4 regions of the Paenibacillus sp. A3M_27_13 genome follow, and region 2 is predicted to be linked to each of the others. Evidence: riboswitches for the same ligand, from Rfam matches in the RefSeq annotation. Region 2 holds a riboswitch; each other region holds the start of a gene.
What was found. Region 2 has a riboswitch for cyclic di-AMP ahead of NLX82_RS26665 (C40 family peptidase). Riboswitches for the same ligand answer to the same signal wherever they lie in the genome.
Positions count from the first base shown of each region.

Region 1: it holds a riboswitch for cyclic di-AMP, as region 2 does, so the genes downstream of both, NLX82_RS26160 (resuscitation-promoting factor) here and NLX82_RS26665 (C40 family peptidase) in region 2, are expected to answer to the same signal.
Region 3: it holds a riboswitch for cyclic di-AMP, as region 2 does, so the genes downstream of both, NLX82_RS08330 (hypothetical protein) here and NLX82_RS26665 (C40 family peptidase) in region 2, are expected to answer to the same signal.
Region 4: it holds a riboswitch for cyclic di-AMP, as region 2 does, so the genes downstream of both, NLX82_RS17415 (TrkH family potassium uptake protein) here and NLX82_RS26665 (C40 family peptidase) in region 2, are expected to answer to the same signal.

Region 1 covers NZ_JANAVE010000013.1:11,090-15,927, reverse strand. Annotated here, with positions in the region: gene rsmA (16S rRNA (adenine(1518)-N(6)/adenine(1519)-N(6))-dimethyltransferase RsmA) at 1-473, opposite strand, end outside; gene rnmV (ribonuclease M5) at 481-1,026, opposite strand; gene NLX82_RS26160 (resuscitation-promoting factor) at 1,173-2,321, opposite strand; cyclic di-AMP (ydaO/yuaA leader) riboswitch at 2,593-2,875, opposite strand; gene NLX82_RS26155 (TatD family hydrolase) at 3,077-3,847, opposite strand; gene NLX82_RS26150 (HD domain-containing protein) at 3,890-4,838, opposite strand, start outside.
Region 2 covers NZ_JANAVE010000014.1:44,134-48,971, reverse strand. Annotated here, with positions in the region: gene motA (flagellar motor stator protein MotA) at 1-240, opposite strand, end outside; gene NLX82_RS26680 (hypothetical protein) at 428-721, shown strand; gene NLX82_RS26675 (4a-hydroxytetrahydrobiopterin dehydratase) at 839-1,138, shown strand; gene NLX82_RS26670 (GNAT family N-acetyltransferase) at 1,217-1,723, opposite strand; gene NLX82_RS26665 (C40 family peptidase) at 2,027-2,527, opposite strand; cyclic di-AMP (ydaO/yuaA leader) riboswitch at 2,533-2,670, opposite strand; gene NLX82_RS26660 (hypothetical protein) at 2,947-3,774, opposite strand; gene NLX82_RS26655 (M1 family metallopeptidase) at 3,786-4,838, opposite strand, start outside.
Region 3 covers NZ_JANAVE010000002.1:402,822-407,659, forward strand. Annotated here, with positions in the region: gene NLX82_RS08310 (hypothetical protein) at 5-253, opposite strand; gene NLX82_RS08315 (urease accessory protein UreF) at 550-1,287, opposite strand; tRNA gene NLX82_RS08320 (tRNA-Leu) at 1,556-1,638, shown strand; gene NLX82_RS08325 (glutathione peroxidase) at 1,784-2,269, opposite strand; cyclic di-AMP (ydaO/yuaA leader) riboswitch at 2,736-2,908, shown strand; gene NLX82_RS08330 (hypothetical protein) at 3,024-3,419, shown strand; gene NLX82_RS27705 (potassium-transporting ATPase subunit F) at 3,603-3,680, shown strand; gene kdpA (potassium-transporting ATPase subunit KdpA) at 3,832-4,838, shown strand, end outside.
Region 4 covers NZ_JANAVE010000004.1:247,794-252,631, reverse strand. Annotated here, with positions in the region: gene uvrC (excinuclease ABC subunit UvrC) at 1-172, shown strand, start outside; gene NLX82_RS17420 (CPBP family intramembrane glutamic endopeptidase) at 141-1,871, opposite strand; cyclic di-AMP (ydaO/yuaA leader) riboswitch at 2,133-2,285, shown strand; gene NLX82_RS17415 (TrkH family potassium uptake protein) at 2,695-4,035, shown strand; gene NLX82_RS17410 (potassium channel family protein) at 4,143-4,820, shown strand; gene NLX82_RS17405 (LysR family transcriptional regulator) at 4,826-4,838, opposite strand, start outside.

The DNA.
Region 1 (4,838 bases), on a different contig from region 2:
TTTTGGATCATAACGACGATATTCTCCAAAGGGAGCTTGTCCTCCAGCAGCCTCATCAGAATCGGTGTAGTAACGTAGTACGGCAGATTAGCCACGACACTTACTTTGCTCACGTCTGCAAAATCGGTTGCGAACACCTCGCGCAAATCCAGCTTCAACACATCTCCATGACGTACCTTCACATGCTCGTAAGGGGCCAACACTTCTTCGAGAATTGGCAGTAGCCGCTGGTCAATCTCGACAGCGGTAACTGCCTTGGCTGATTGGGCCAGCTTCTCGGTCAAAGCACCAATCCCAGGACCGATCTCAAGTGCGCCCTTCGTCTCATCCAATCCGGCAGCATTTACAATCTTATTGAGAATATTTTGATCAATCAGGAAATTTTGTCCCAAACTCTTTTTGAACGAAAAACCGTGCCGTTGAATAATGTCCTTCGTACGCCGCGGTGTTGCTATATCTTGAATCCCTGTCATACGGATATCACAATCCTTCACTTTCAATTTGTGCCAGCGCCCCGGCAAATTCCTCGCGGCTGATCTGAAATACAGAGAGCCGTTTATGTAGCTGCTTTCCGTTACAATAACCAATACCCAGCACATTCCCTAAGGCCATACGGCGTGCAGCAGCATTGGGGTGGGTGATGAGTCCAGCATCAATCAGGTCCGCCCACTCAATCAGCGGGTCGGCGCCTTCCACTGTCGTATGGACCCGTGCAAGAGCGTGTCTGATCGCTTCCGGTGAGGCATTCTCCACGCCAATATCTCCTTTGCGCGTCGCTTCTGCCTCGGGTATAAAGGCCTGCTTGCAGCCGGGTACCTTGGAAGCGATAATCTTACGGATGCGCTCCCCTGCATGATCGGGATCGGTTAAAATGATGACCCCCCGCCGCTCCTGCGCCAATGCAATTTTACGCAGCGTCATTTTATTAATGGCTGAGCCGCCAGTTTCTATCGTATCCGCTTCAACAGCGCGGCGAATGGCCACCGTATCATCCCGGCCCTCTACCACGATCACTTCCTTGATCATTTGCGTTTCCCTCCACTGCTACACAGCAAGCTATATTTATCTTTCCCTGCTTTTGAAAACAAAATAAGAAGAGGATATCCTCTTCTTAGCATGGCATAACTATGTTGTTAATACTATCGCATTGCCCTCAACATACACAACCTGTTTTAGTTGATTTCAGGCTTTATCGGTCCGATAACATAAACGGTTTTACCGTGCTTACGACCAAATTGGTTGGCTCGGCTCAAACTCTCATAATACACATCGATTTTGTGGCCTTTAATCGCGCCACCGGTATCCTCCGCACGGCGGAAGCCCACCCCTTCGATATACACCCACCAGCCGATTGGAATTACACTCGGATCGACCGCGATGGTGCGTCCTTCCGTGACACGTGCGCCGGATGCAGTACGTGTACCGATACCTGGCTCCTGTGAGGAATACGCCGTCATGGAGACATTTTGTAAAACTTTGCTATATTTAAAATTGACGCCTGCTTTACGGACAGCACTGCCCGAACTAACCGTTGTTGCCTTAACGGCATCATTGGGACCGACGGAAGCAGCCAGAACGACCGGTTTTTTCTTCGTTCCTACTGCAATGACTTTATCCACACGGTTCTGTGCAACTTCCTTGTTAACCAGCTGTTTGGATACCAACTTTCCATCATGATATACCTTTTGAACGTGCTGGACGACCACACCCGATTTGCCGCTTTGAATGACCCGATTATCGCCTTTATAAAGACTCGGATCGGCCGTTTTGATGACCTGATAAGGCACCTGTTTTTTCTGTTCGACCTGCTGTTTCTTCACACGGACGATTTTTATGTCCATGTTAGACGAAACAGAGGCATCCAACGCAGGATAAACTTTATCCGTTGATGATAATTTATAGCCCGAGGTACGAATGGCACCTTCTACTGTATTTTCTGTTGTGTACAGCTTTTTCGTCTCATTGCCTGAAGATACTTTGACTTGATTGGCACGTTTAATGACTACGCGATCGCCATCCTGTATTGCTCCATTTAGCGGCATGGAAACTGTATCATGCGGCTGAAGTGAAATGGAATGCTCGCTCAGCAAATCTTGAAGCTTGGATTCCCGGGTTTCTACCGCAGACGCCTTGCCATCGATGACAAAAAAGACTTGTTTTTTAGATTGCGTGTACATCAGAATTGAAATCATAATCGTTAGCGCGATTAGAAAAATAGCAACCAAAGCAGCCTGGCGCACATTCTCTTGCTTCCAACGCAATACGTAAGACATGCTGGATGAGCGTGACTCATGGGTATCCTTTTTTTGGAAAATGCCCATTTCCTCCGTCCTCCTTACATAGCCCGCCGTCTGGAGTAAGACATAGTTGAGATTTGACGTGACTATAACAGATTTTCTACAAGACAAGCCCAAACTGCGACTGTCCTGCACCATGTACCCGTCTTCGCGGCATGCTGTCCTCCCCTGTTTAACCACAGTATGATGACAGATTTTCTTTTATTCACAACAAAAAAAGCCAGAGAAAGAGACTAGAGAGCTCTTTCGTGGCTTCCGGCATGTGTGAATATGCGGGAAAACTCATGCACGAGATGGCTTCTCTCTTGTTACGCTTACGGGGTTAGCTGTCGGGTTCGGACGTAGAGAGTCGCCCTAGCTTGGGTCAACCGCTCATGGCGGTCGCCTTCACATTCACCCCGAAGACCCAGAAAGAAATCGAAATACGGCTCCTCCACCTATTCAATCCCATTCGGGGAAAGAATTTCGGTCGAGCCGGCTGGCGGAAGAGACGTTCCCTTCTTGCACATATGCCGGACGTACTGTAAGCCATATCGGTTCCCCCGTTCCCTGTAAAAGGGACTCAGCGAGACTGGTTCATGAAATGACTTGTTGATGTTTACATTCAAACAACAATTCACTGAAAAGATGATATCCTGTTTCTATGCATGTTGTAAAGCAGGTTTCAAGTACATTTTTTAAAATATTCGGTTAAAATATTGTAATATTCTCGAGTTTCCTGCAACAAATTCATGATTAGCTTCGTCTATCTCTTTATTTTGATCGATTTCTTCACTTTTTCATTGAATGTCAAATCGTTCCAGGGCATTTTGGGTCGTTATTGACACTAATTCCTCCACTGTAATCCCTTTGATTTGGGCTGCAGCCTCTGCTACCAGTCTCACATGTGCAGACTCATTTCGCTTCCCACGAAACGGATGAGGCGTCAGATAGGGAGCATCAGTTTCAATGAGCAGACGGTCCAGCGGCACCTGTGCGAGCACCTCTTTTGGCTGCTTGGCATTTTTGAACGTTATTGGACCACCAAAGGAAAGGTGAAATCCCATATCCAGCACCATTTTGGCTGTCTCCCAGCTACCCGAAAAGGAGTGCATGACTCCTCCAATCTCACTCGCTTTTTCCTCGCGCAATATCCTAACAATATCTTCATGTGCATCCCGGTTATGAATAACAATGGGCATTTTGAGCTCACGAGCCAGACCAATTTGATTTCGAAACACCCGATGCTGAACATCCTTCGGTGATGTATCCCAATAATAATCCAGACCGATCTCTCCGATGGCTACAACCTTCTTATGACTGCATAACGATGCAATCCATTCTAAATCGCCCTCCTGCATTGTAATAGCATCCTGAGGGTGCCATCCGACTGCCGCATAAATAAAATCATACGTCTCGGCCAATTTCATGGTGGATGGAATGGTCTCACGATTAAATCCGATATTGATCATCCGTGTTACTCCTGATTCGACAGCACGTGCTATAACTTCTTCACGATCTTCGTCAAATTGTGGCGCATCCAAGTGAGTATGAGTGTCGAATAAATCCAAGGTTTACATCTCCTTTTTTTACTTACATTTCTATATAGTTGTCTATTCTTTGACAAAATAATTCCTTATTTCGGCAGGAAGCCTGTCTTTTACCGCGTTCAATTTATTCTGGGGAAAATACATATGATATTTTCCTCGGTGAATACCACTTATTGAGCGCACAATTTCCGAAACTTCGGATATTTCACTCACCTCGCCCTGACGTCCAAGCAGTAAAATCTGGTTGTCCGTCGAGCCACCCTGCCGAAACACATCATAAGGAAGATCTGTCGGAAAATCAATTTCAAAATCATATTCAGGGTGCAAACCAGCCTCTTTCAAAGCTTCTCTAATACTGTCAATGGTATCTGTATCCATATTTTCAATCTCTACATATTTATACAATCTACGGTCCATAAAACGGCTGCTCAAATCACTTAAAATCTCGTCCTTTTCTCGTTTCCACTGGCTAAATACGGTCTGGATTAATGACTCGTCGAGCATCAGATATTGCTCTACTGTAAGCTCTCCTTTCAACAGATCCGGCAGCGGGTCCAGCAGAAAACCAAACTCATATCCGTTTTTAAACAATTCCTTTGCTCGCTTGAAAATTTTACGTAAAAGGATTTCCGAGCTGCGTGTTACAGGATGAAAATAAATTTGCCAATACATCTGATAGCGTGACATTAAATAATCTTCTACTGCATGCATGCCTGATTCCTTCACAACAATTCTCCCATTATGAGGACGCAGCAGTCGTAAAATACGATCCAAATCAATCGTGCCGTAGTTGACACCTGTTGAATGAGCATCCCGCAACAAATAATCCATACGGTCGGCATCTAGCGGACTGGTTACCAAGTTGACAACGATTGGCTTATCATACGTTTTGGCTATAACCGCAGCCACCTTTTGTGGAAGCTTGTCGTCGACTTGCCGTAGCACGGCGTTGATCTTCGTGTCTCCCAGTACAATGCGGCATGTCCAATCCTCATGGTTCATATGAAAGGCT
Region 2 (4,838 bases):
GATGAGCTCTTTGCGGTCTAACAGTTTTTGTTCGGTGAAAATAACCTTGAACAGCTTCGGAATCCGTTTGATTTCTGCCATCGGGAAGGCCATAAATATACTCGCTGCCGTTCCGACGAAAATAATCATGTAAGCAGCGGGATTATTGACCAGATTGACGACCGGAGCGCCTTTTAAGATCATCCCGACGACCAGTGACATAATCCCGAGCACAAGTCCGATAATGGTTGAAATTTGCATGATACACCTCATCCATGAGAATAGATTTTGAATCCTTTCATGCCGCCGGGGTCGTCCTTGCCCCAAGCGCGTCATTACAAGACGGATTATAGTATTTATCGACAAAACTCTCTTTTTTGTTAAGTGCGAATTTCCGGTATAATAAGGTGATTATGTATTGAATGGCGGAACCATTGGAGGAAATGGCATGGGAGTAAAGCATGGGCGTGAGTATGAACAAATTTTGAACGATTTGACAGAGGCTGTGGGACGCATCCCAGACAGCTATGAATTTTTTGAGATGGAAGCAGAAGATTGGGACAGGCTGGACCCGGCGGGACGCCAGGAAGTCAATGAAGCTTTGGCAGAAGACTTATTTTATGCACTGGGTACAGAGCCCATAATCACTGTAGGCAGTGGCGTTGTGATCTATGAGCCGGAGCAGCATCGTATCTATGTACTCATTGGAGACGAGGAGCTGACGTCAGTCCCTTTGATTTGAGGTCTGTCTTATGGATTTATCAACGGGGCCGTGGTAATATGTACACCAATATATCGTAGTTTTGGCCGTATTTAAGCGGTCGAAAGGCTTCCGTATAAACGGGGAGGAGTTCGTAACATGCCTTTTACACAAGAAGAGATTGAAGCACATCTGGAGAAACTGGAGGGCTGGGAACTGGAGGAAGGACGTTGGATCGTTCGGAAATATAATTTTTCCAGTTTTATGAAAGGGATTGCATTCGTGGATGAAGTTGCCGCTATATCTGAAGCATTCAATCATCATCCATTTATTACGATTGATTACAAGACCGTGACTCTGCGTTTGACCTCTTGGGACGACGGCGGTATTATGGCCGTGGATATTAAGGAAGCCCAACAATATAATGAAGCTTTTGAAAAAATGCGCAGCAGTCATTGAGCTTGTAATGATCTGTCGTATGATGATAAAAGCGCCTTCGCTATACAACATCGCGGTTGTATGCCGAAGGCGCTTTTATCATAGAACCTGGGTTTGGTGTTCGGGACGATATACCATACAAAAAAACGGTTTTTTGCCATCGGGAGTCTGGCGTTCATAGGTATCTGTAAGCTCAAATCCAGCCGCCTTGTAAGCCCGGATAGCGCGCCCATTCCAAGTGAGTACCTCTAGATCAATTTCATTCTTCGGGTTGCGTCGTTGTGCTTCCTCTGCAATGGCACGGACAAAATCAGCGCCTTTGCCATGTCCGCATCTTTCAGGATGCATTCCAAGACCTAGCCGGGTCACACCGATCATAGGAAAATATTGAGCAAATCCCGTCAGCTTATTCTCTTCATCCAGTACGGCAACATATTGCTCTTGGCGAAGCGTGGGACTTCCAAATTCGACTTCAAGCGCCTTCATTTGTTCCCAGGGGAGCCAACCGTATATATTATAAGGTGGATCATAGCGCCACTCACAGATTGCAGCCGCTTGATGCTCGTCCATCGGTACGATCCGATAGTTGAATATTGAGGCCGGCATGTGTTCCATCCTCCTTTTACAGGTACTTCAATCATTAACAACAGATTGTAGACAAGTTGCAGGGGAATGGCAAGCGTGTTTATTTCATACTCAAGTCGGGTATACATTGAATAAGAAGGATTTACTGCTCATATGCTCCCCCAGCGCTGACGGTAAAACCGACGATGTTCGCTAAAATTGAAACCTTTTGAGGCTTCAGTTCGTCAGTAATGATAATAATTGCTGATGTTGTGGACATAAAAAACCGCAATTCGATTCCGGCCAGAATCAAATTGCGGCTAGGGTTAGCTTGCTGTGCGTTAGTTATTCTACGTTGTCGTCATCAGGAATTTCTGAAGCTACAGAATGGTAAGCGTCTGTGCTCATAATTCTTTTTGCACCGACATAGCGGTTAGCGTAATAATTTTCGTTCAGTGAGCTAACTACTACACCACGTGAAGTCGAGGAGTGGGCAAATTTCCCTTCACCTACGAAGATACCTACATGGGAAATGCCTCTTCCTGTGGTGTTGAAGAACACCAGGTCTCCAGGTCTCATTTCATCGCGGGATACAGAAGATCCCATTTTGAATTGTGATCCGGATTGATGCGGAAGTTTAATTCCCAGTTTGTTGAATACATACATTGTGAAGCCGGAGCAATCGAATCCCTCGAGTGTAGTGCCTCCGCTTCTGTAGCTCGTTCCTTTGGCATCTTGAATGACCTGGTCCATCTTAGAGTCTGCATATGCACTGCCGCCACCGAATGTAAAAGATGTAAAGGCAATGGCAAGACCCATAGCTGCGATCGTTAGCTTCTTCTTCAAAAAAAATATACCCCTTCCAATGCCTGCGAGGTTAGCTTAAGGATTCGGTAGAAGGTTCCCCTATGACCACTCTGTTGCGAGATCAATTCACCCAAACTGGTTCCCCCGCTTCCTAGGTGCCAGGAATTAGGCTTAACTTAAGATGTGCACCTTGGAGAGCAGTATTCACAATAACGTTATTTTTGAGATAAAGGTTACAATAAAGATTACAAAGTTGTTACTATCAGTTCACTGCGATTATTGTAACAAAGACGGCTGGCTTTGGCAAATGTTTCATTGCAAAAAGTTACAAAAAAAATCTGCTCCTAATGTCCCAGGAACAGATGTTGTTAACAGTATTCAGTTATGTGTCGTTTGCGCGGATATGAATCAAGATTTTTCGACAGACGGAAATGAAGTAAAAAACATAAAGGCAGGGCTTAACTTCTACTGGAGATATAGGTATGCCATAGTCTGTACTGCGAACTGATATGCCACAGCCTGACCAGACTAGTAACAAAATGATACGATTGCTGGAGAATGAGCGCCAGCATACCAGTCCAAATCATCGCCACGGTGCCAAATAGACCGAAGACCAGCAGCACACAAGCACCGAGCAAAAGGGATATACCGACAGCTGGGAGGAACTGGCGAAAGAAGGCGAGCAGGGACGATAGTATGGCGTGACCACCGACAGTCCCCAGTTGCATATACAGGATGCACTGCCGAATGAACCATCCGTAAGCCATCCACCCCATGGCATAGGGCAATAAATGCAGCAGGTAAGAGGGAGATTGAAGCGTTCCTGCTACAATAGGGTAGAGTCTCGGTACTACCCAAAAGGCGGGAAGCAGCAGCAGTCCCAACTCGATGGTGTAATACAACAACGACGACATGCCATGGCGTTTCATACCCTTGAAAAAGGACAGGCTTTGCGGTTCAGTCGCATCGGTATGCAGGCTTTGATATATTCCGGCTCTAATGAAGGGAGTGATCAGTATGCGTAGTACAGTCGCCCCTAGTAGTATCCACAAATACACATGTACTTCCCGGCTGTCCATCAGAGCAATCTGGCTCTCCATCCAAAACAAGGTCTGTCCCAGCTCGTTTTGACCCTGATCAGGATAACGGAGCAGTAGCGGGATAACGGCAGACTGCACCAGCCGATAGAGAAACACCCCCCACAGTAGTCGATACAGAAATAAAATGATAACGATATAGAATCGTATGCGCACCAGCGCCCAGCCCTCTTTTATAACAGTCCGCATCTATAGACACCTCACCATGACAGACTTCCAAGCAGTGTTTCTAACAGCTTGGTTACACTTACATTCCAACGGGTTTGTTGCTTTTCGTCCAATTCGGCTTTTAGGCTATTGTTAATGTGCTTGTTCTCCAGTGCAATGGTATATAGAGGATCAAGGGTTACATAGGAAACGGGAGAAGTACTTTTGATCCGAAAAGTTGTGCTTTTGCCCACGCCGTCCCAAGCCTTGAATATCGTGGTACCATCCTTGAAGGTAAATTGGACAGGGATCTTGGGATAATCCGCCCCTTTTTTGCTGACCGTCACGACTGCTTCATATCCATTCTCCAGCTTTTGGTTCGTGATATGATCCACCGAAAAGTCCGCCATCTGGCCGTCATATACATACTGTTCAAAATAGTGGCTCCATGAGCGTCCGGTGGCTCTCTCCACGATACGTTGAAAATCCTGGGAGGATGGATGCTTGAATCGGTACGTCTGGACGTAGGTCCGCATAATCCGATCCATTTTTTTCATACCCACCTGACGTTCAATGCCCCGTAGTACCAGCTTGCCTCGAGAGTAGGCGTTTTGCGCGTACTCAGCAGCCGAGCCGTACTTCCATGACTCGCGGTTTAGCGGCTGTGGGGAGGCTATCTGTCCCGATTGTAATGGCAAGTTGGGGGTAAGCCCATATTCTTGCTCCATAAGCCGCTCCTCTGCATAGGAGGTGAAGCCTTCATCCAGCCACGGCTCCTCAAATTCGTTATTGGCTACCATTCCGTAGAAATATTGATGTCCAATCTCATGAACTAATGTTCGTTCCAGACTATAGCCAGGATTTAGATTACCCGCAGCAGCGGCTGTGATGAGTGTCGGATACTCCATACCGCCGGCTCCATTGCCTGATTTGGGTGGAACCACGATGGATAGGGTGGAATATGGATAAGGCCCGTACCATTTGCTGTAGTACGAAAGAGCGGCCTTCGCTGCGCTCATATAGCGCCCTTTGAGCTCCTTGTGCGACGGGTCAAGGTAGAGCTTGATTTTGACACCAGGGACTTCAGCAGAAGAAAAGGGTTCTTC
Region 3 (4,838 bases), on a different contig from region 2:
TGACCTATATGTAACTGGAATGCTTGTTAGGTTTAGAGTGCGGTGCCTCCTTATAATCGTTATCGTCGATGTTCAGAATTGCAGCAACTTGTTTTCTGTACCTTTGTGCTTTGCGGGTGCCGTGAATCAGATTGGACAAGCGTGAAGGCGGAATATTGTGTGTCTCACAAAATGTTTTCTGATCCAGTCGAAGTTCGACAAGCCGTTGTTTGATGGCCCACCCGAAGGAGGTGACAGGCATTTTGTTATTCAAGAGAAATCGCCCCTTACGGATTCTTGCGGAATAATTGGTGTGTTATAATAATCATCAGTAAACATGTTAGAATTAACCATCTAACACTATGATACACTTTTATACGTGTTTTTACAATCGTAAATGCGTCATTTTGTTGAATTAATTACTTAATTAAGTGCTAGGTGGTTCTGATAATCCGTCTAGAGTCTGCTAATGCTGTGAATTGCGATTATATGTGGATAAAAAACACTCTGCCACCTGAGGAAAGGGACAGAGTGTTTTTGGTGTTGTGACCACATTGGCGAAACGACGCATCAGGGGGATGCTGGAAGGCGTTTGAATAGACCTGAGGAGGAAAACAGTCTAGGTTCATCCAATTGGTTATTATGGCTCATATAAAGAGGTAGAGTGATGTAGGAGCTGGACCAATGTCTGTGAAGAAAGCGACGCTGAGATGCAGTTGGCTCAGGTTGGTTAAGCTTCTTCCAGGCAGAGAGGAGCTCGCTTGTCATACGCTCCATAAGAGGGTTCTTTTCCTCATAAGGAGGATTGAGTAGTTTGAAGGCATCTTCCACACAGAAGGACACTGCTGCGCTAAGATAGCCGTGAACGGTCTGTTCTACATCGTTTCCGAGGAGGAAGTTAATCCAGGTGTGAACGGTAGCGAGTGTGCCAATCGCATTGTATTGAATGAGTATAGATTCCAACTGGTCAAATTCAAGCCAAGGATAAAGAGCCTTAGCGAGCTTGAGCAGACGCTGACCGGATAGACGAAACTCCTTCACATGCTGCCAGGAGGGACGTTGGGTATGCAGCATCTTATCAATGAGGGCGATCCGCCAACTGTCATTCTGCTGGATGGCGACATACAGACTTTTGATAGCCATGCCGTCAACGGTTGTAAATTGAGGATACAAATCATCCAGCATGTAATGTTCCAGGTCTTGTAGACTGTTCAAATGTCCGTTACGCGATAGTTTCTCCAGTCCGTTAAAACGGGTGAAGCCACCAACAGGTAGGGAAGGGTCCAACAATAATGCATAGTTCAGCAAGCGGTTGCCTTTATGCAAGGTGGTTCGCCTCCTCGAAGTGAATCCTTATGTTATGTTATGTTATTTTACTTTTTACTTGGGGATAACGAAAAATATTCGAAATATATGTAATATATATTTACATTTAAATAGCTTTTGTGTCAAATTAAATATTCTTATCGCTCATATATGTTAGTTAAAATAACAAATAAAATAATTATTATATTTTTGTTTACAAATAGTTGATGAGAGAGTATAATAAATCTGTTGCCTCATTACATTATGATTTGCGGTCGTGGTGGAATGGCAGACACGCTATCTTGAGGGGGTAGTGGGCGTACGCCCGTGGAGGTTCGAGTCCTCTCGACCGCATTATATGCAATACTCAGTTAAAAAAGCATCCTGACACGGTTTACGTGAAGGGATGCTTTTTTTGTTAAGCATTTTTCGTTATATCCTTTAGCCACAGAACAACGGTAGACAACCGGTCGTTTATTAACTGTGATAAAGAAGGATGTCAGTTTTGCTGCAAAAGCTTCTCTATATCTCCCGCCAGCTTATCTGGAGTGGTTTGCGGTGCATAGCGCTTAAATACGTTACCTTCTCGTGTAATTAAGAATTTAGTAAAATTCCATTTGATCGCTTTGGACCCTAATACCCCCGGAGCAGTTTGGGTCAGGTAACGAAATAAGGGGTGCGCTTGATCGCCATTGACATCTGTCTTGGCGAACATCGGAAAGGTAACACCATAATTGATCTGGCAAAACTCGGAAATCTCCTCGCTGGAACCTGGCTCTTGTTTGGCAAACTGGTTGCTGGGAAATCCCAAAATTTCGAGCCCCTGTTCATGGTACTGGTCATATAGCTCTTGTAGCGCTTTGTATTGGGGGGTTAACCCACATTTGCTGGCAGTGTTCACGATAAGCAGAACGTTCCCTTCATATGTGGATAACGGAATTTTTTTCCCTTGCAGGGTGTGCGCATCATATTCATAAACGGTCATAGTATCTCTCCTTATTCAATATTCAGCAATTAAATTGTAAGCAATTAAAAGCAAGGTTGCAAGTTTGGAAAAGCTATATCAAGCCTTTAGCCGCTGTAAAATCGTATTTTGTTCAAAACAGTAAATCGCACCGCAAATGGAGCGAATTAAGGTGTTTCTTCTTATAAAAGCGGGTTCAATCGGTGTTTAGCTGGTACATATAGCGTATTTTCTTCTCTTTTTACAAAAAAAGGCCAAAAACGCTCTACCCTACGCCAATATTGACATGCTTGTCATTTTCGAAAAGGGATGAAAAACAGAGATTGAAGGAGCTGTGAGAAGCATAGTTGCATTGTAAGCGCTATTATTAATATCCTAGGCTCTAAAGGCCGATTTATAACCCCGCAGTTGAGCTTTACAGTCTTCCATGCGCGGGTGTATGATTCAAGACGTAATTTCAAATTAACTTGAATGAAGTAACAACGAAATGTCTATAGCGCTGAATTTTGCAGTTGCAAAAGCGGGGGAACCAATCGAGATTGTACGGCTTCGGAAGCCGTGTGTCTCATGGGGTGAATTTTCAGGTCAAGTGCCAGAAATAGGGCGACTCTCACGTCCGAATCCGACAGCTAACCTCGTAAGCGTACAGGGAGAGGCAACAAACCGCCGTGTGCAGCCATGGTTTATTTTATCATGGATATGTAAGAAGCCGGAGGAAAGCCTTTTTCCTTCGGCTTCTTTTTGTTGTCTTTTTATACCGGGAGAGGAGCTACTGATGGAAGGTCGGTTAATTATTGTCACTGCACCGAATGAAGCGGGCAGAAGTTTTGTGAAATTGCTTATTTTCAAAAAATTGGCGTTTGCAGTTCTCACGAATAGCGCCCAGGAGGAACGACAGCTCAAAAAAATGGGTGTGGAGCACATTGTCCGCATCAATACCATGCAAGCGGGAAAATGGAATTTTCCAAAAAAAGAAATTGGTAGTGTGTATTTGTTCGAGAACAGCTTGAATCTGACGTGCCGTTTCCTGCAAATATGTCGGCCGCTAACATCGGAATCGATCTATGTTATTACGCACGGCTGTAATCCACAAGGAATTTATCGGGGATTGGGAGCGGATCATGTGATCTACACATTGAACGGAGAGGTGGGTTTTCTGCTGAACGGATAAGCACTTATAACATAGTTGTTTTATGATTTTATGATCAAATAAGAATGGCGATCTGAGGACCGATACGGAGGGTATAAACATGATGGATATATACATGCTGCTCGTCATGGCTGTGAGTTATGGAGTGATACTGCTGTTTGTACGCTGGTGTGATGCGCAGACCTCTAAAGGAGGACGAAGAGGATGATCGTTATACTTGGGCTTACGGCTATTGTGTTTATGTATTTAATCTACGCACTCCTGAACCCTGAAAAGTTCTAGTCAGCTATAGGGGATAGAGCGGGCGGGAACAACAGATCTGAATATTAAGCATCATAGGTAGCGGGTTTTCGCAAACGTGTGCACACAATTGGTGCTCTGGAAGCAGGTCTGTTGTTCCAAACGCAGGAGCATTTTGAAGGAGGAATAAAGGATGGAGCTGCTTCAAATTGGAATTGTGATCGTCATATTGCTGCTCTTGGTAAAGCCAGTGGGCACCTATATGTATCATGTATTCTCGAATGAACCCAATCGGACGGATCGGATTTTTGGCGGAACAGAAAAGCTGATTTATAAGATAGTAGGATTGAAGAAGCTAGAAAGCATGCGTTGGACTACGTATGTTATGAGTTTCATTGCAACGAATGTCGTGCTTGTGGCGATCAGCTACTTGCTGTTGCGTTTACAGGGAATGCTTCCTGGTAATCCGGCTGGAAACAGTAATATGGAAGCATCACTAGCTTTTAATACGGTAATCAGCTTTATGACGAATACGAATCTCCAACATTATAGCGGAGAAAGCGGGCTTACGTATCTGACACAGATGGCGTTCGTCACGATGATGATGTTCACTTCGGCTGCTTCCGGTTTTGCGGTTGCTGCGGCTTTTATGAGAGGATTGACGCGGCGCGGTGAAGGGATGGGCAATTTCTTTCAAGATTTTATTAAAGCCATTATAAGGATTTTCCTGCCGCTGGCCTTTGTGCTTACGCTGGTGCTGGTTGGATTGAAGGTACCACAGACGCTACAGCCTACGGCGGATCTTACGACGCTGAGCGGAACACAGCAGCAGATTTCTATGGGGCCCATTGCTTCTCTGGAGTCCATCAAGCATTTGGGGACGAATGGAGGCGGTTATGCGGGAGCTAACTCTGCGCATCCTTTTGAAAATCCAAGTCCTTGGACGAACGTGCTGGAAATTTTGGCAATGTGGGTAATGCCGGCTTCGTTGCCGTATACCTTTGGACTGTTTGCCCGTAATCGTAAGCAGGGCTGGATTATTTTTAGCTCCATGATGGTATTGTTTCTTATTTTACTATCTATTACGTACGTGTCTGAAAAGACAGGTAACCCGTTAATCCAGACACTGGGTGTGGATGCTTCTCAAGGAAGCATGGAAGGGAAAGAGGTTCGTTTCGGCATTGGACAATCGGCTTTATT
Region 4 (4,838 bases), on a different contig from region 2:
TCGGTTGGACTCTATTCCAGGCATCGGCGAGAAACGGCGTAAGTTACTGCTCAAGCATTTTGGATCACTCAAAAAAATAAGAGAGGCCAGCGTTGAAGAATTCCGGCCTCTCTCTATTGGGGATAAGCTTGCGCGTCAGATTATAGCTGCCCTTCGGGAGGAGGAGTCGTAGAATACGGCTCCTCTTTTTTAATAGGTTCAAACATAATTCGATTTGGCTTTTTAGGACTAAACCAATAAATGATGTAACCCACAATGGCTGGAAGTAAGATCCAGAATAGACCAGCGCTCACATTCACAGTGTCTCCCAGACTCATTACACTAAGCCCCATTAGAATGCTGTCAAAAATAACGTGGCTGAACATGGCGGCAATAAAACCGTAACGCAGGAACACAAAACTGAACAGCAAGCCAAGAAAAGTCAGCTCAATAGGTCTGGAAATCACCGGATAGATTGGATAAAGTGTATGTCCCAGTGCCCAAATCAGCGTGGTGATCAGACAAGCAACAAAAGTGTTTTTCACTATTTTTTTGACCATCGGAATACCAAACAGACGGTAGACAGTCTCTTCTCCAATACCTGCCATCCAGGCCATAATCGGCAGTAACCATGGATAAGCCATATTGTAAGGGGATTGCGTGGCATCTGTTGTGGAGAATGTATTAAATGTGCGCTCCAGTATAAAGAATAAGATGGATTGTACCCCGAGTAAAATAAAGGCCCACAAGTAGCCAACATACATACTGCGAAGCACATACAGCCCGTAGCCCGGCTCTTTCGCACGCGGCCATGCATTCAGTCCAACCTGACGCATAAGCCCGTCACCGCCGACCAAGGAGAAGTAGAGCGCTACTGCCATGAAGAAGGTAACACCAATCTGGAACACCATAAGAAATATAAGCATGCCCTTACCGCCTGCTTCTGCTTGCAATAAAGGCAGCATGTTCATTGTCCCAGCTATACTTGCAATAAAGTATATAACGGACAGAACAATGCCGCGTACAAATGAAGTATGTCGTCGGGTGAGTGACGCATACACAATGGCAAGAACACCCAGCACAAAGCTAAATAGGGCATAACCCGCATAGGTCATCCAATTCGCCCAAAATGTTTGCTTTTCGATATAATCGGTATAGGACGACGGGGCCGAAAAGCTTTGAGAGAAGGAGCGAACATCACCGTCTTCGAAAGTAAAAGCCAATGTAAGTACCGAGGCGCCGATTTTTTTATCGTCTACGGTATACTTTAATCCACCTTCTTTTTCAGTGGTGGCGAGCTTCAAGTCCGACGGCTTAAAACCAAAGCGCTTAACCCATACTGCGGCCGCCTGCTCCTTGGCTTCAAGCGTCATGCCGTCCTCAGCTACACGTATAAGCCTGTTACGTGCTTCTTCATCCGTAGAAATATCAGCCTGTGTGTAATTGGTACTGGAGGTGATCCGTTTAAAGCTAACGACCTTCCCAGTGGATAAATCCACATGAATTTGCAGTTTGCTTTTCGCTGAGGATTCAGGCAGATCAACCCGAAAGGTTTCGTAAGGGTAATTTTTCTTCCATGTACGGTCGTACTGTTGAAGCAGTTTTTCTCTAGATAAATAACCGTACAAATCTGTTTCGGCCTGATAGGTCACGACAGGCTCCTCTGGCTGTGATTCAGTATAGCCCAACTCGGAGCGGGCAAAGTCCAATGCGTGTATGACCGCTTCTTGTTTGCTGATGACCTTTGCGTTCATTACTGATTCTGGACTCGGATTACTAAGCGAGGGAATAAGCAATTGAAAGATAAAAAAGCAAATCAGGCCAATCCCGCCCAGCAAGCCTAATTTTTTGAAGTTGGCCGTGAGCACGACCGGTTTCCCGATAGGATTCATGAGTTTCCTCCTTAATCTGTAAATAAGAACATCCATTAAAGATATCATACTGCACAGGTTCCCGCCAACAGACCAGCGATATTCATGAAAATAGAGTGAAAGCACTTTAAAGTTCCAATAAAATAAGATAAGCTGCGATTAAACGATGCCCATTCGCAAAATAAAGCCAATTTCACGTTTTTTCGGCGAAATCGGTTTTGTGATCTGGATATAGAAGGATTATAATCTTGAGGCAATGCCTATAAAATACATAGGTAATGATATACAGTTGAGCCGAATTTCTATGAGAAAACGGGGGAACCATGTTACTGGGGTGAATTTTACAGCCGATCCTGCTGGATTGGATGTGTAAATAGGGCATACTGTGCTGCCCGAATCCGTCAGCTAACCTCGTAGGCTATGAGCAGGAACCAAGTCAGGCACTCGGTTTTCCGGTGTCTATTTTTGTGCGTATAAAAGTGTTTGGATTGGTTAGACCGCTGCGGGTGCAGATTATTCTTCCGATTGCTGTTATCCCCGGATTTTTTGATTGTATAACCCCTTTAATGGTTAAAATCCGGAGATAAAGGCAAACGCTTCGCTTCTTCAGAACAATTCTGCTTCCTTCGCTGCTGCCCGCCAATAGCACAGGGGGCAGAGTAGTGCTTGACATGCATTCTTCCTGTATTCAGGGAATGCTAATTATAGTTACTAAAGGTTTGGAAAAATCAAAAAAATTAGGGGCAACGACGATCGGAAGATCAAATGGAACGCGTAGCGGGCTTACACCGTATTAAATCACTGTTTTTATAGTTTTAAGGATTAGGAGAGAAGTGATGAATAGATGAATCCCAATGCAAGCTGGCTCCGGCTTTCTCCACCGCAGATATTCGTTGCGGGTTTTGCCATTATCATTCTAATAGGTAGTTTATTGTTAATGCTGCCGATCTCCAATACAACAGGAAAGCCACTTGCGTTTATAGACGCTTTGTTTACTGCCGCTTCCGCGACCTGTGTTACAGGGCTTGTCGTAAAGGATACGGGGACCTTTTTTACAACCTTTGGTCAAGTTGTTATCGCTGCGCTCATTCAGATCGGCGGCCTGGGCTTTATGACTATGGCTACCTTGATCGCGCTGGTGTTCAAACGTCGGATTTCCTTACGGGAGCGCCTCATTTTACAGGAAGCGATGAATCAGACCTCTGTCGAAGGAATTGTCGGATTGATTCGTAAGGTGCTGCTGTACTCGCTGGTCATTGAGGGCGTATGTGCTGCAATATTTGCGATTCGCTGGTCGTTTGATATGCCTGTAGGCAGGGCGATTTATTTTGGGATTTGGCATGCCATCTCCATGTTTAACAATGCTGGTTTTGACTTATTCGGGCACTTTCGCAGCCTGACAGGTTATGTATATGATCCGATTGTTAATTTTACAGCTATGTTCCTGATTATTTCAGGCGGAATTGGTTTTGTAGTGATGTCGGACCTGGCAGAATATCGCAAGCGCAAGAGACTTTCCTTGCATACTAAGGTGGTACTCAGCATGACGGGCGCTATGATTGTAGTCGGCACGCTCGTGATTTTTGTATTTGAGTTTACGAATCCAAAGACTCTTGGCTCGCTTGATTGGGGGGGGAAACTGCTGGGATCTTTATTCCAGTCCGTAACCCCTCGTACCGCAGGTGCCAATACACTGGACATTGCAGGCTTGCGGCAGGCTACGCAGTTTTTTATCATCATACTCATGTTTATCGGGGCTTCTCCTGGCTCTACTGGAGGCGGGATTAAGACCACAACATTCGCGCTGCTCATTGGAGCCGTGATTTCGATGCTACGGGGGCGTGAAGATATTGTGCTGTTCAGGTACCGACTTGCGCAGGGACGAATTTACAAGGCTTTGACCATTACACTGCTGGGGCTGCTGTTCGTGATCGGGGTGACCATGATTTTGTCGGCAACCGAAGATCATCATTTTCTGATGATCTTGTTCGAGACGGTGTCTGCGTTTGGTACGGTGGGGCTGTCGATGGGGCTTACACCTGATTTGACAGTCATAGGTAAGCTGGTGATTACCCTGACGATGTTTGCAGGTAGACTGGGGCCACTCACGCTAGCTTATGCACTGGGGCCGAAAAAGGGTAAAGAATTATATCGTCATCCGGAAGGCAAAATGATTATAGGATGAATCATTTCATGATATGTAGTATACATTTCGTTGATTTAATTATTTCAGGATTTTTGCAAAATCCTCATTTATGAAATTGATTCAGATAAGGGAGTTTTCGAGTAGATATGAAAACGCAGCAGTTTGTAGTTATTGGCTTGGGACGGTTTGGCTCAAGCCTGGCTTTGCAATTGGTGGATATGGGGTGCGAGGTGCTAGGCATTGACCGGAATGAGGATGTTGTGGACAGTATGAGTGAGATGTTGACACATACTGTCGTTGCGGACGCTACCGATGAAGACTCATTGCGATCACTGGGCATCCGTAATTTCGATTGCGGCATTGTTGCTATTGGTGATGACATTCAGGTAAGCATCCTGACCGCCATTTTGCTGAAGGAGCTGGGTGTGAAAAAAGTCGTAGCCAAAGCCATATCTGTGCTGCACGGGCGTGCGTTAGAGAAGCTCGGTGTGGACCGGATCATTTATCCAGAACGGGATATGGGTATCCGGGTGGCTCATCAGCTAGTCACGCCTAATTTGCTCGATTATTTGGAGTTGTCCAAAGAATACAGTATTGTGGAACTCAATGTACCTGCATGTCTGAATGGCAAAACGCTAGCAGAGCTAAATGCCCGTACTCGCTTTGGTTGTAGTGTCGTGGCGCTTCATACGGCGAACGGTATCCTGATCGCACCGACGGCTATGGATCGGCTAAAAGCAGACGATATTATGGTCATCATCGGCTCGAATGACAATATCGGTCGCTTTGAGGATGAGGTTGTTAATGTCAATGAAGAGGGCTAAACCCTCTACACCATACGA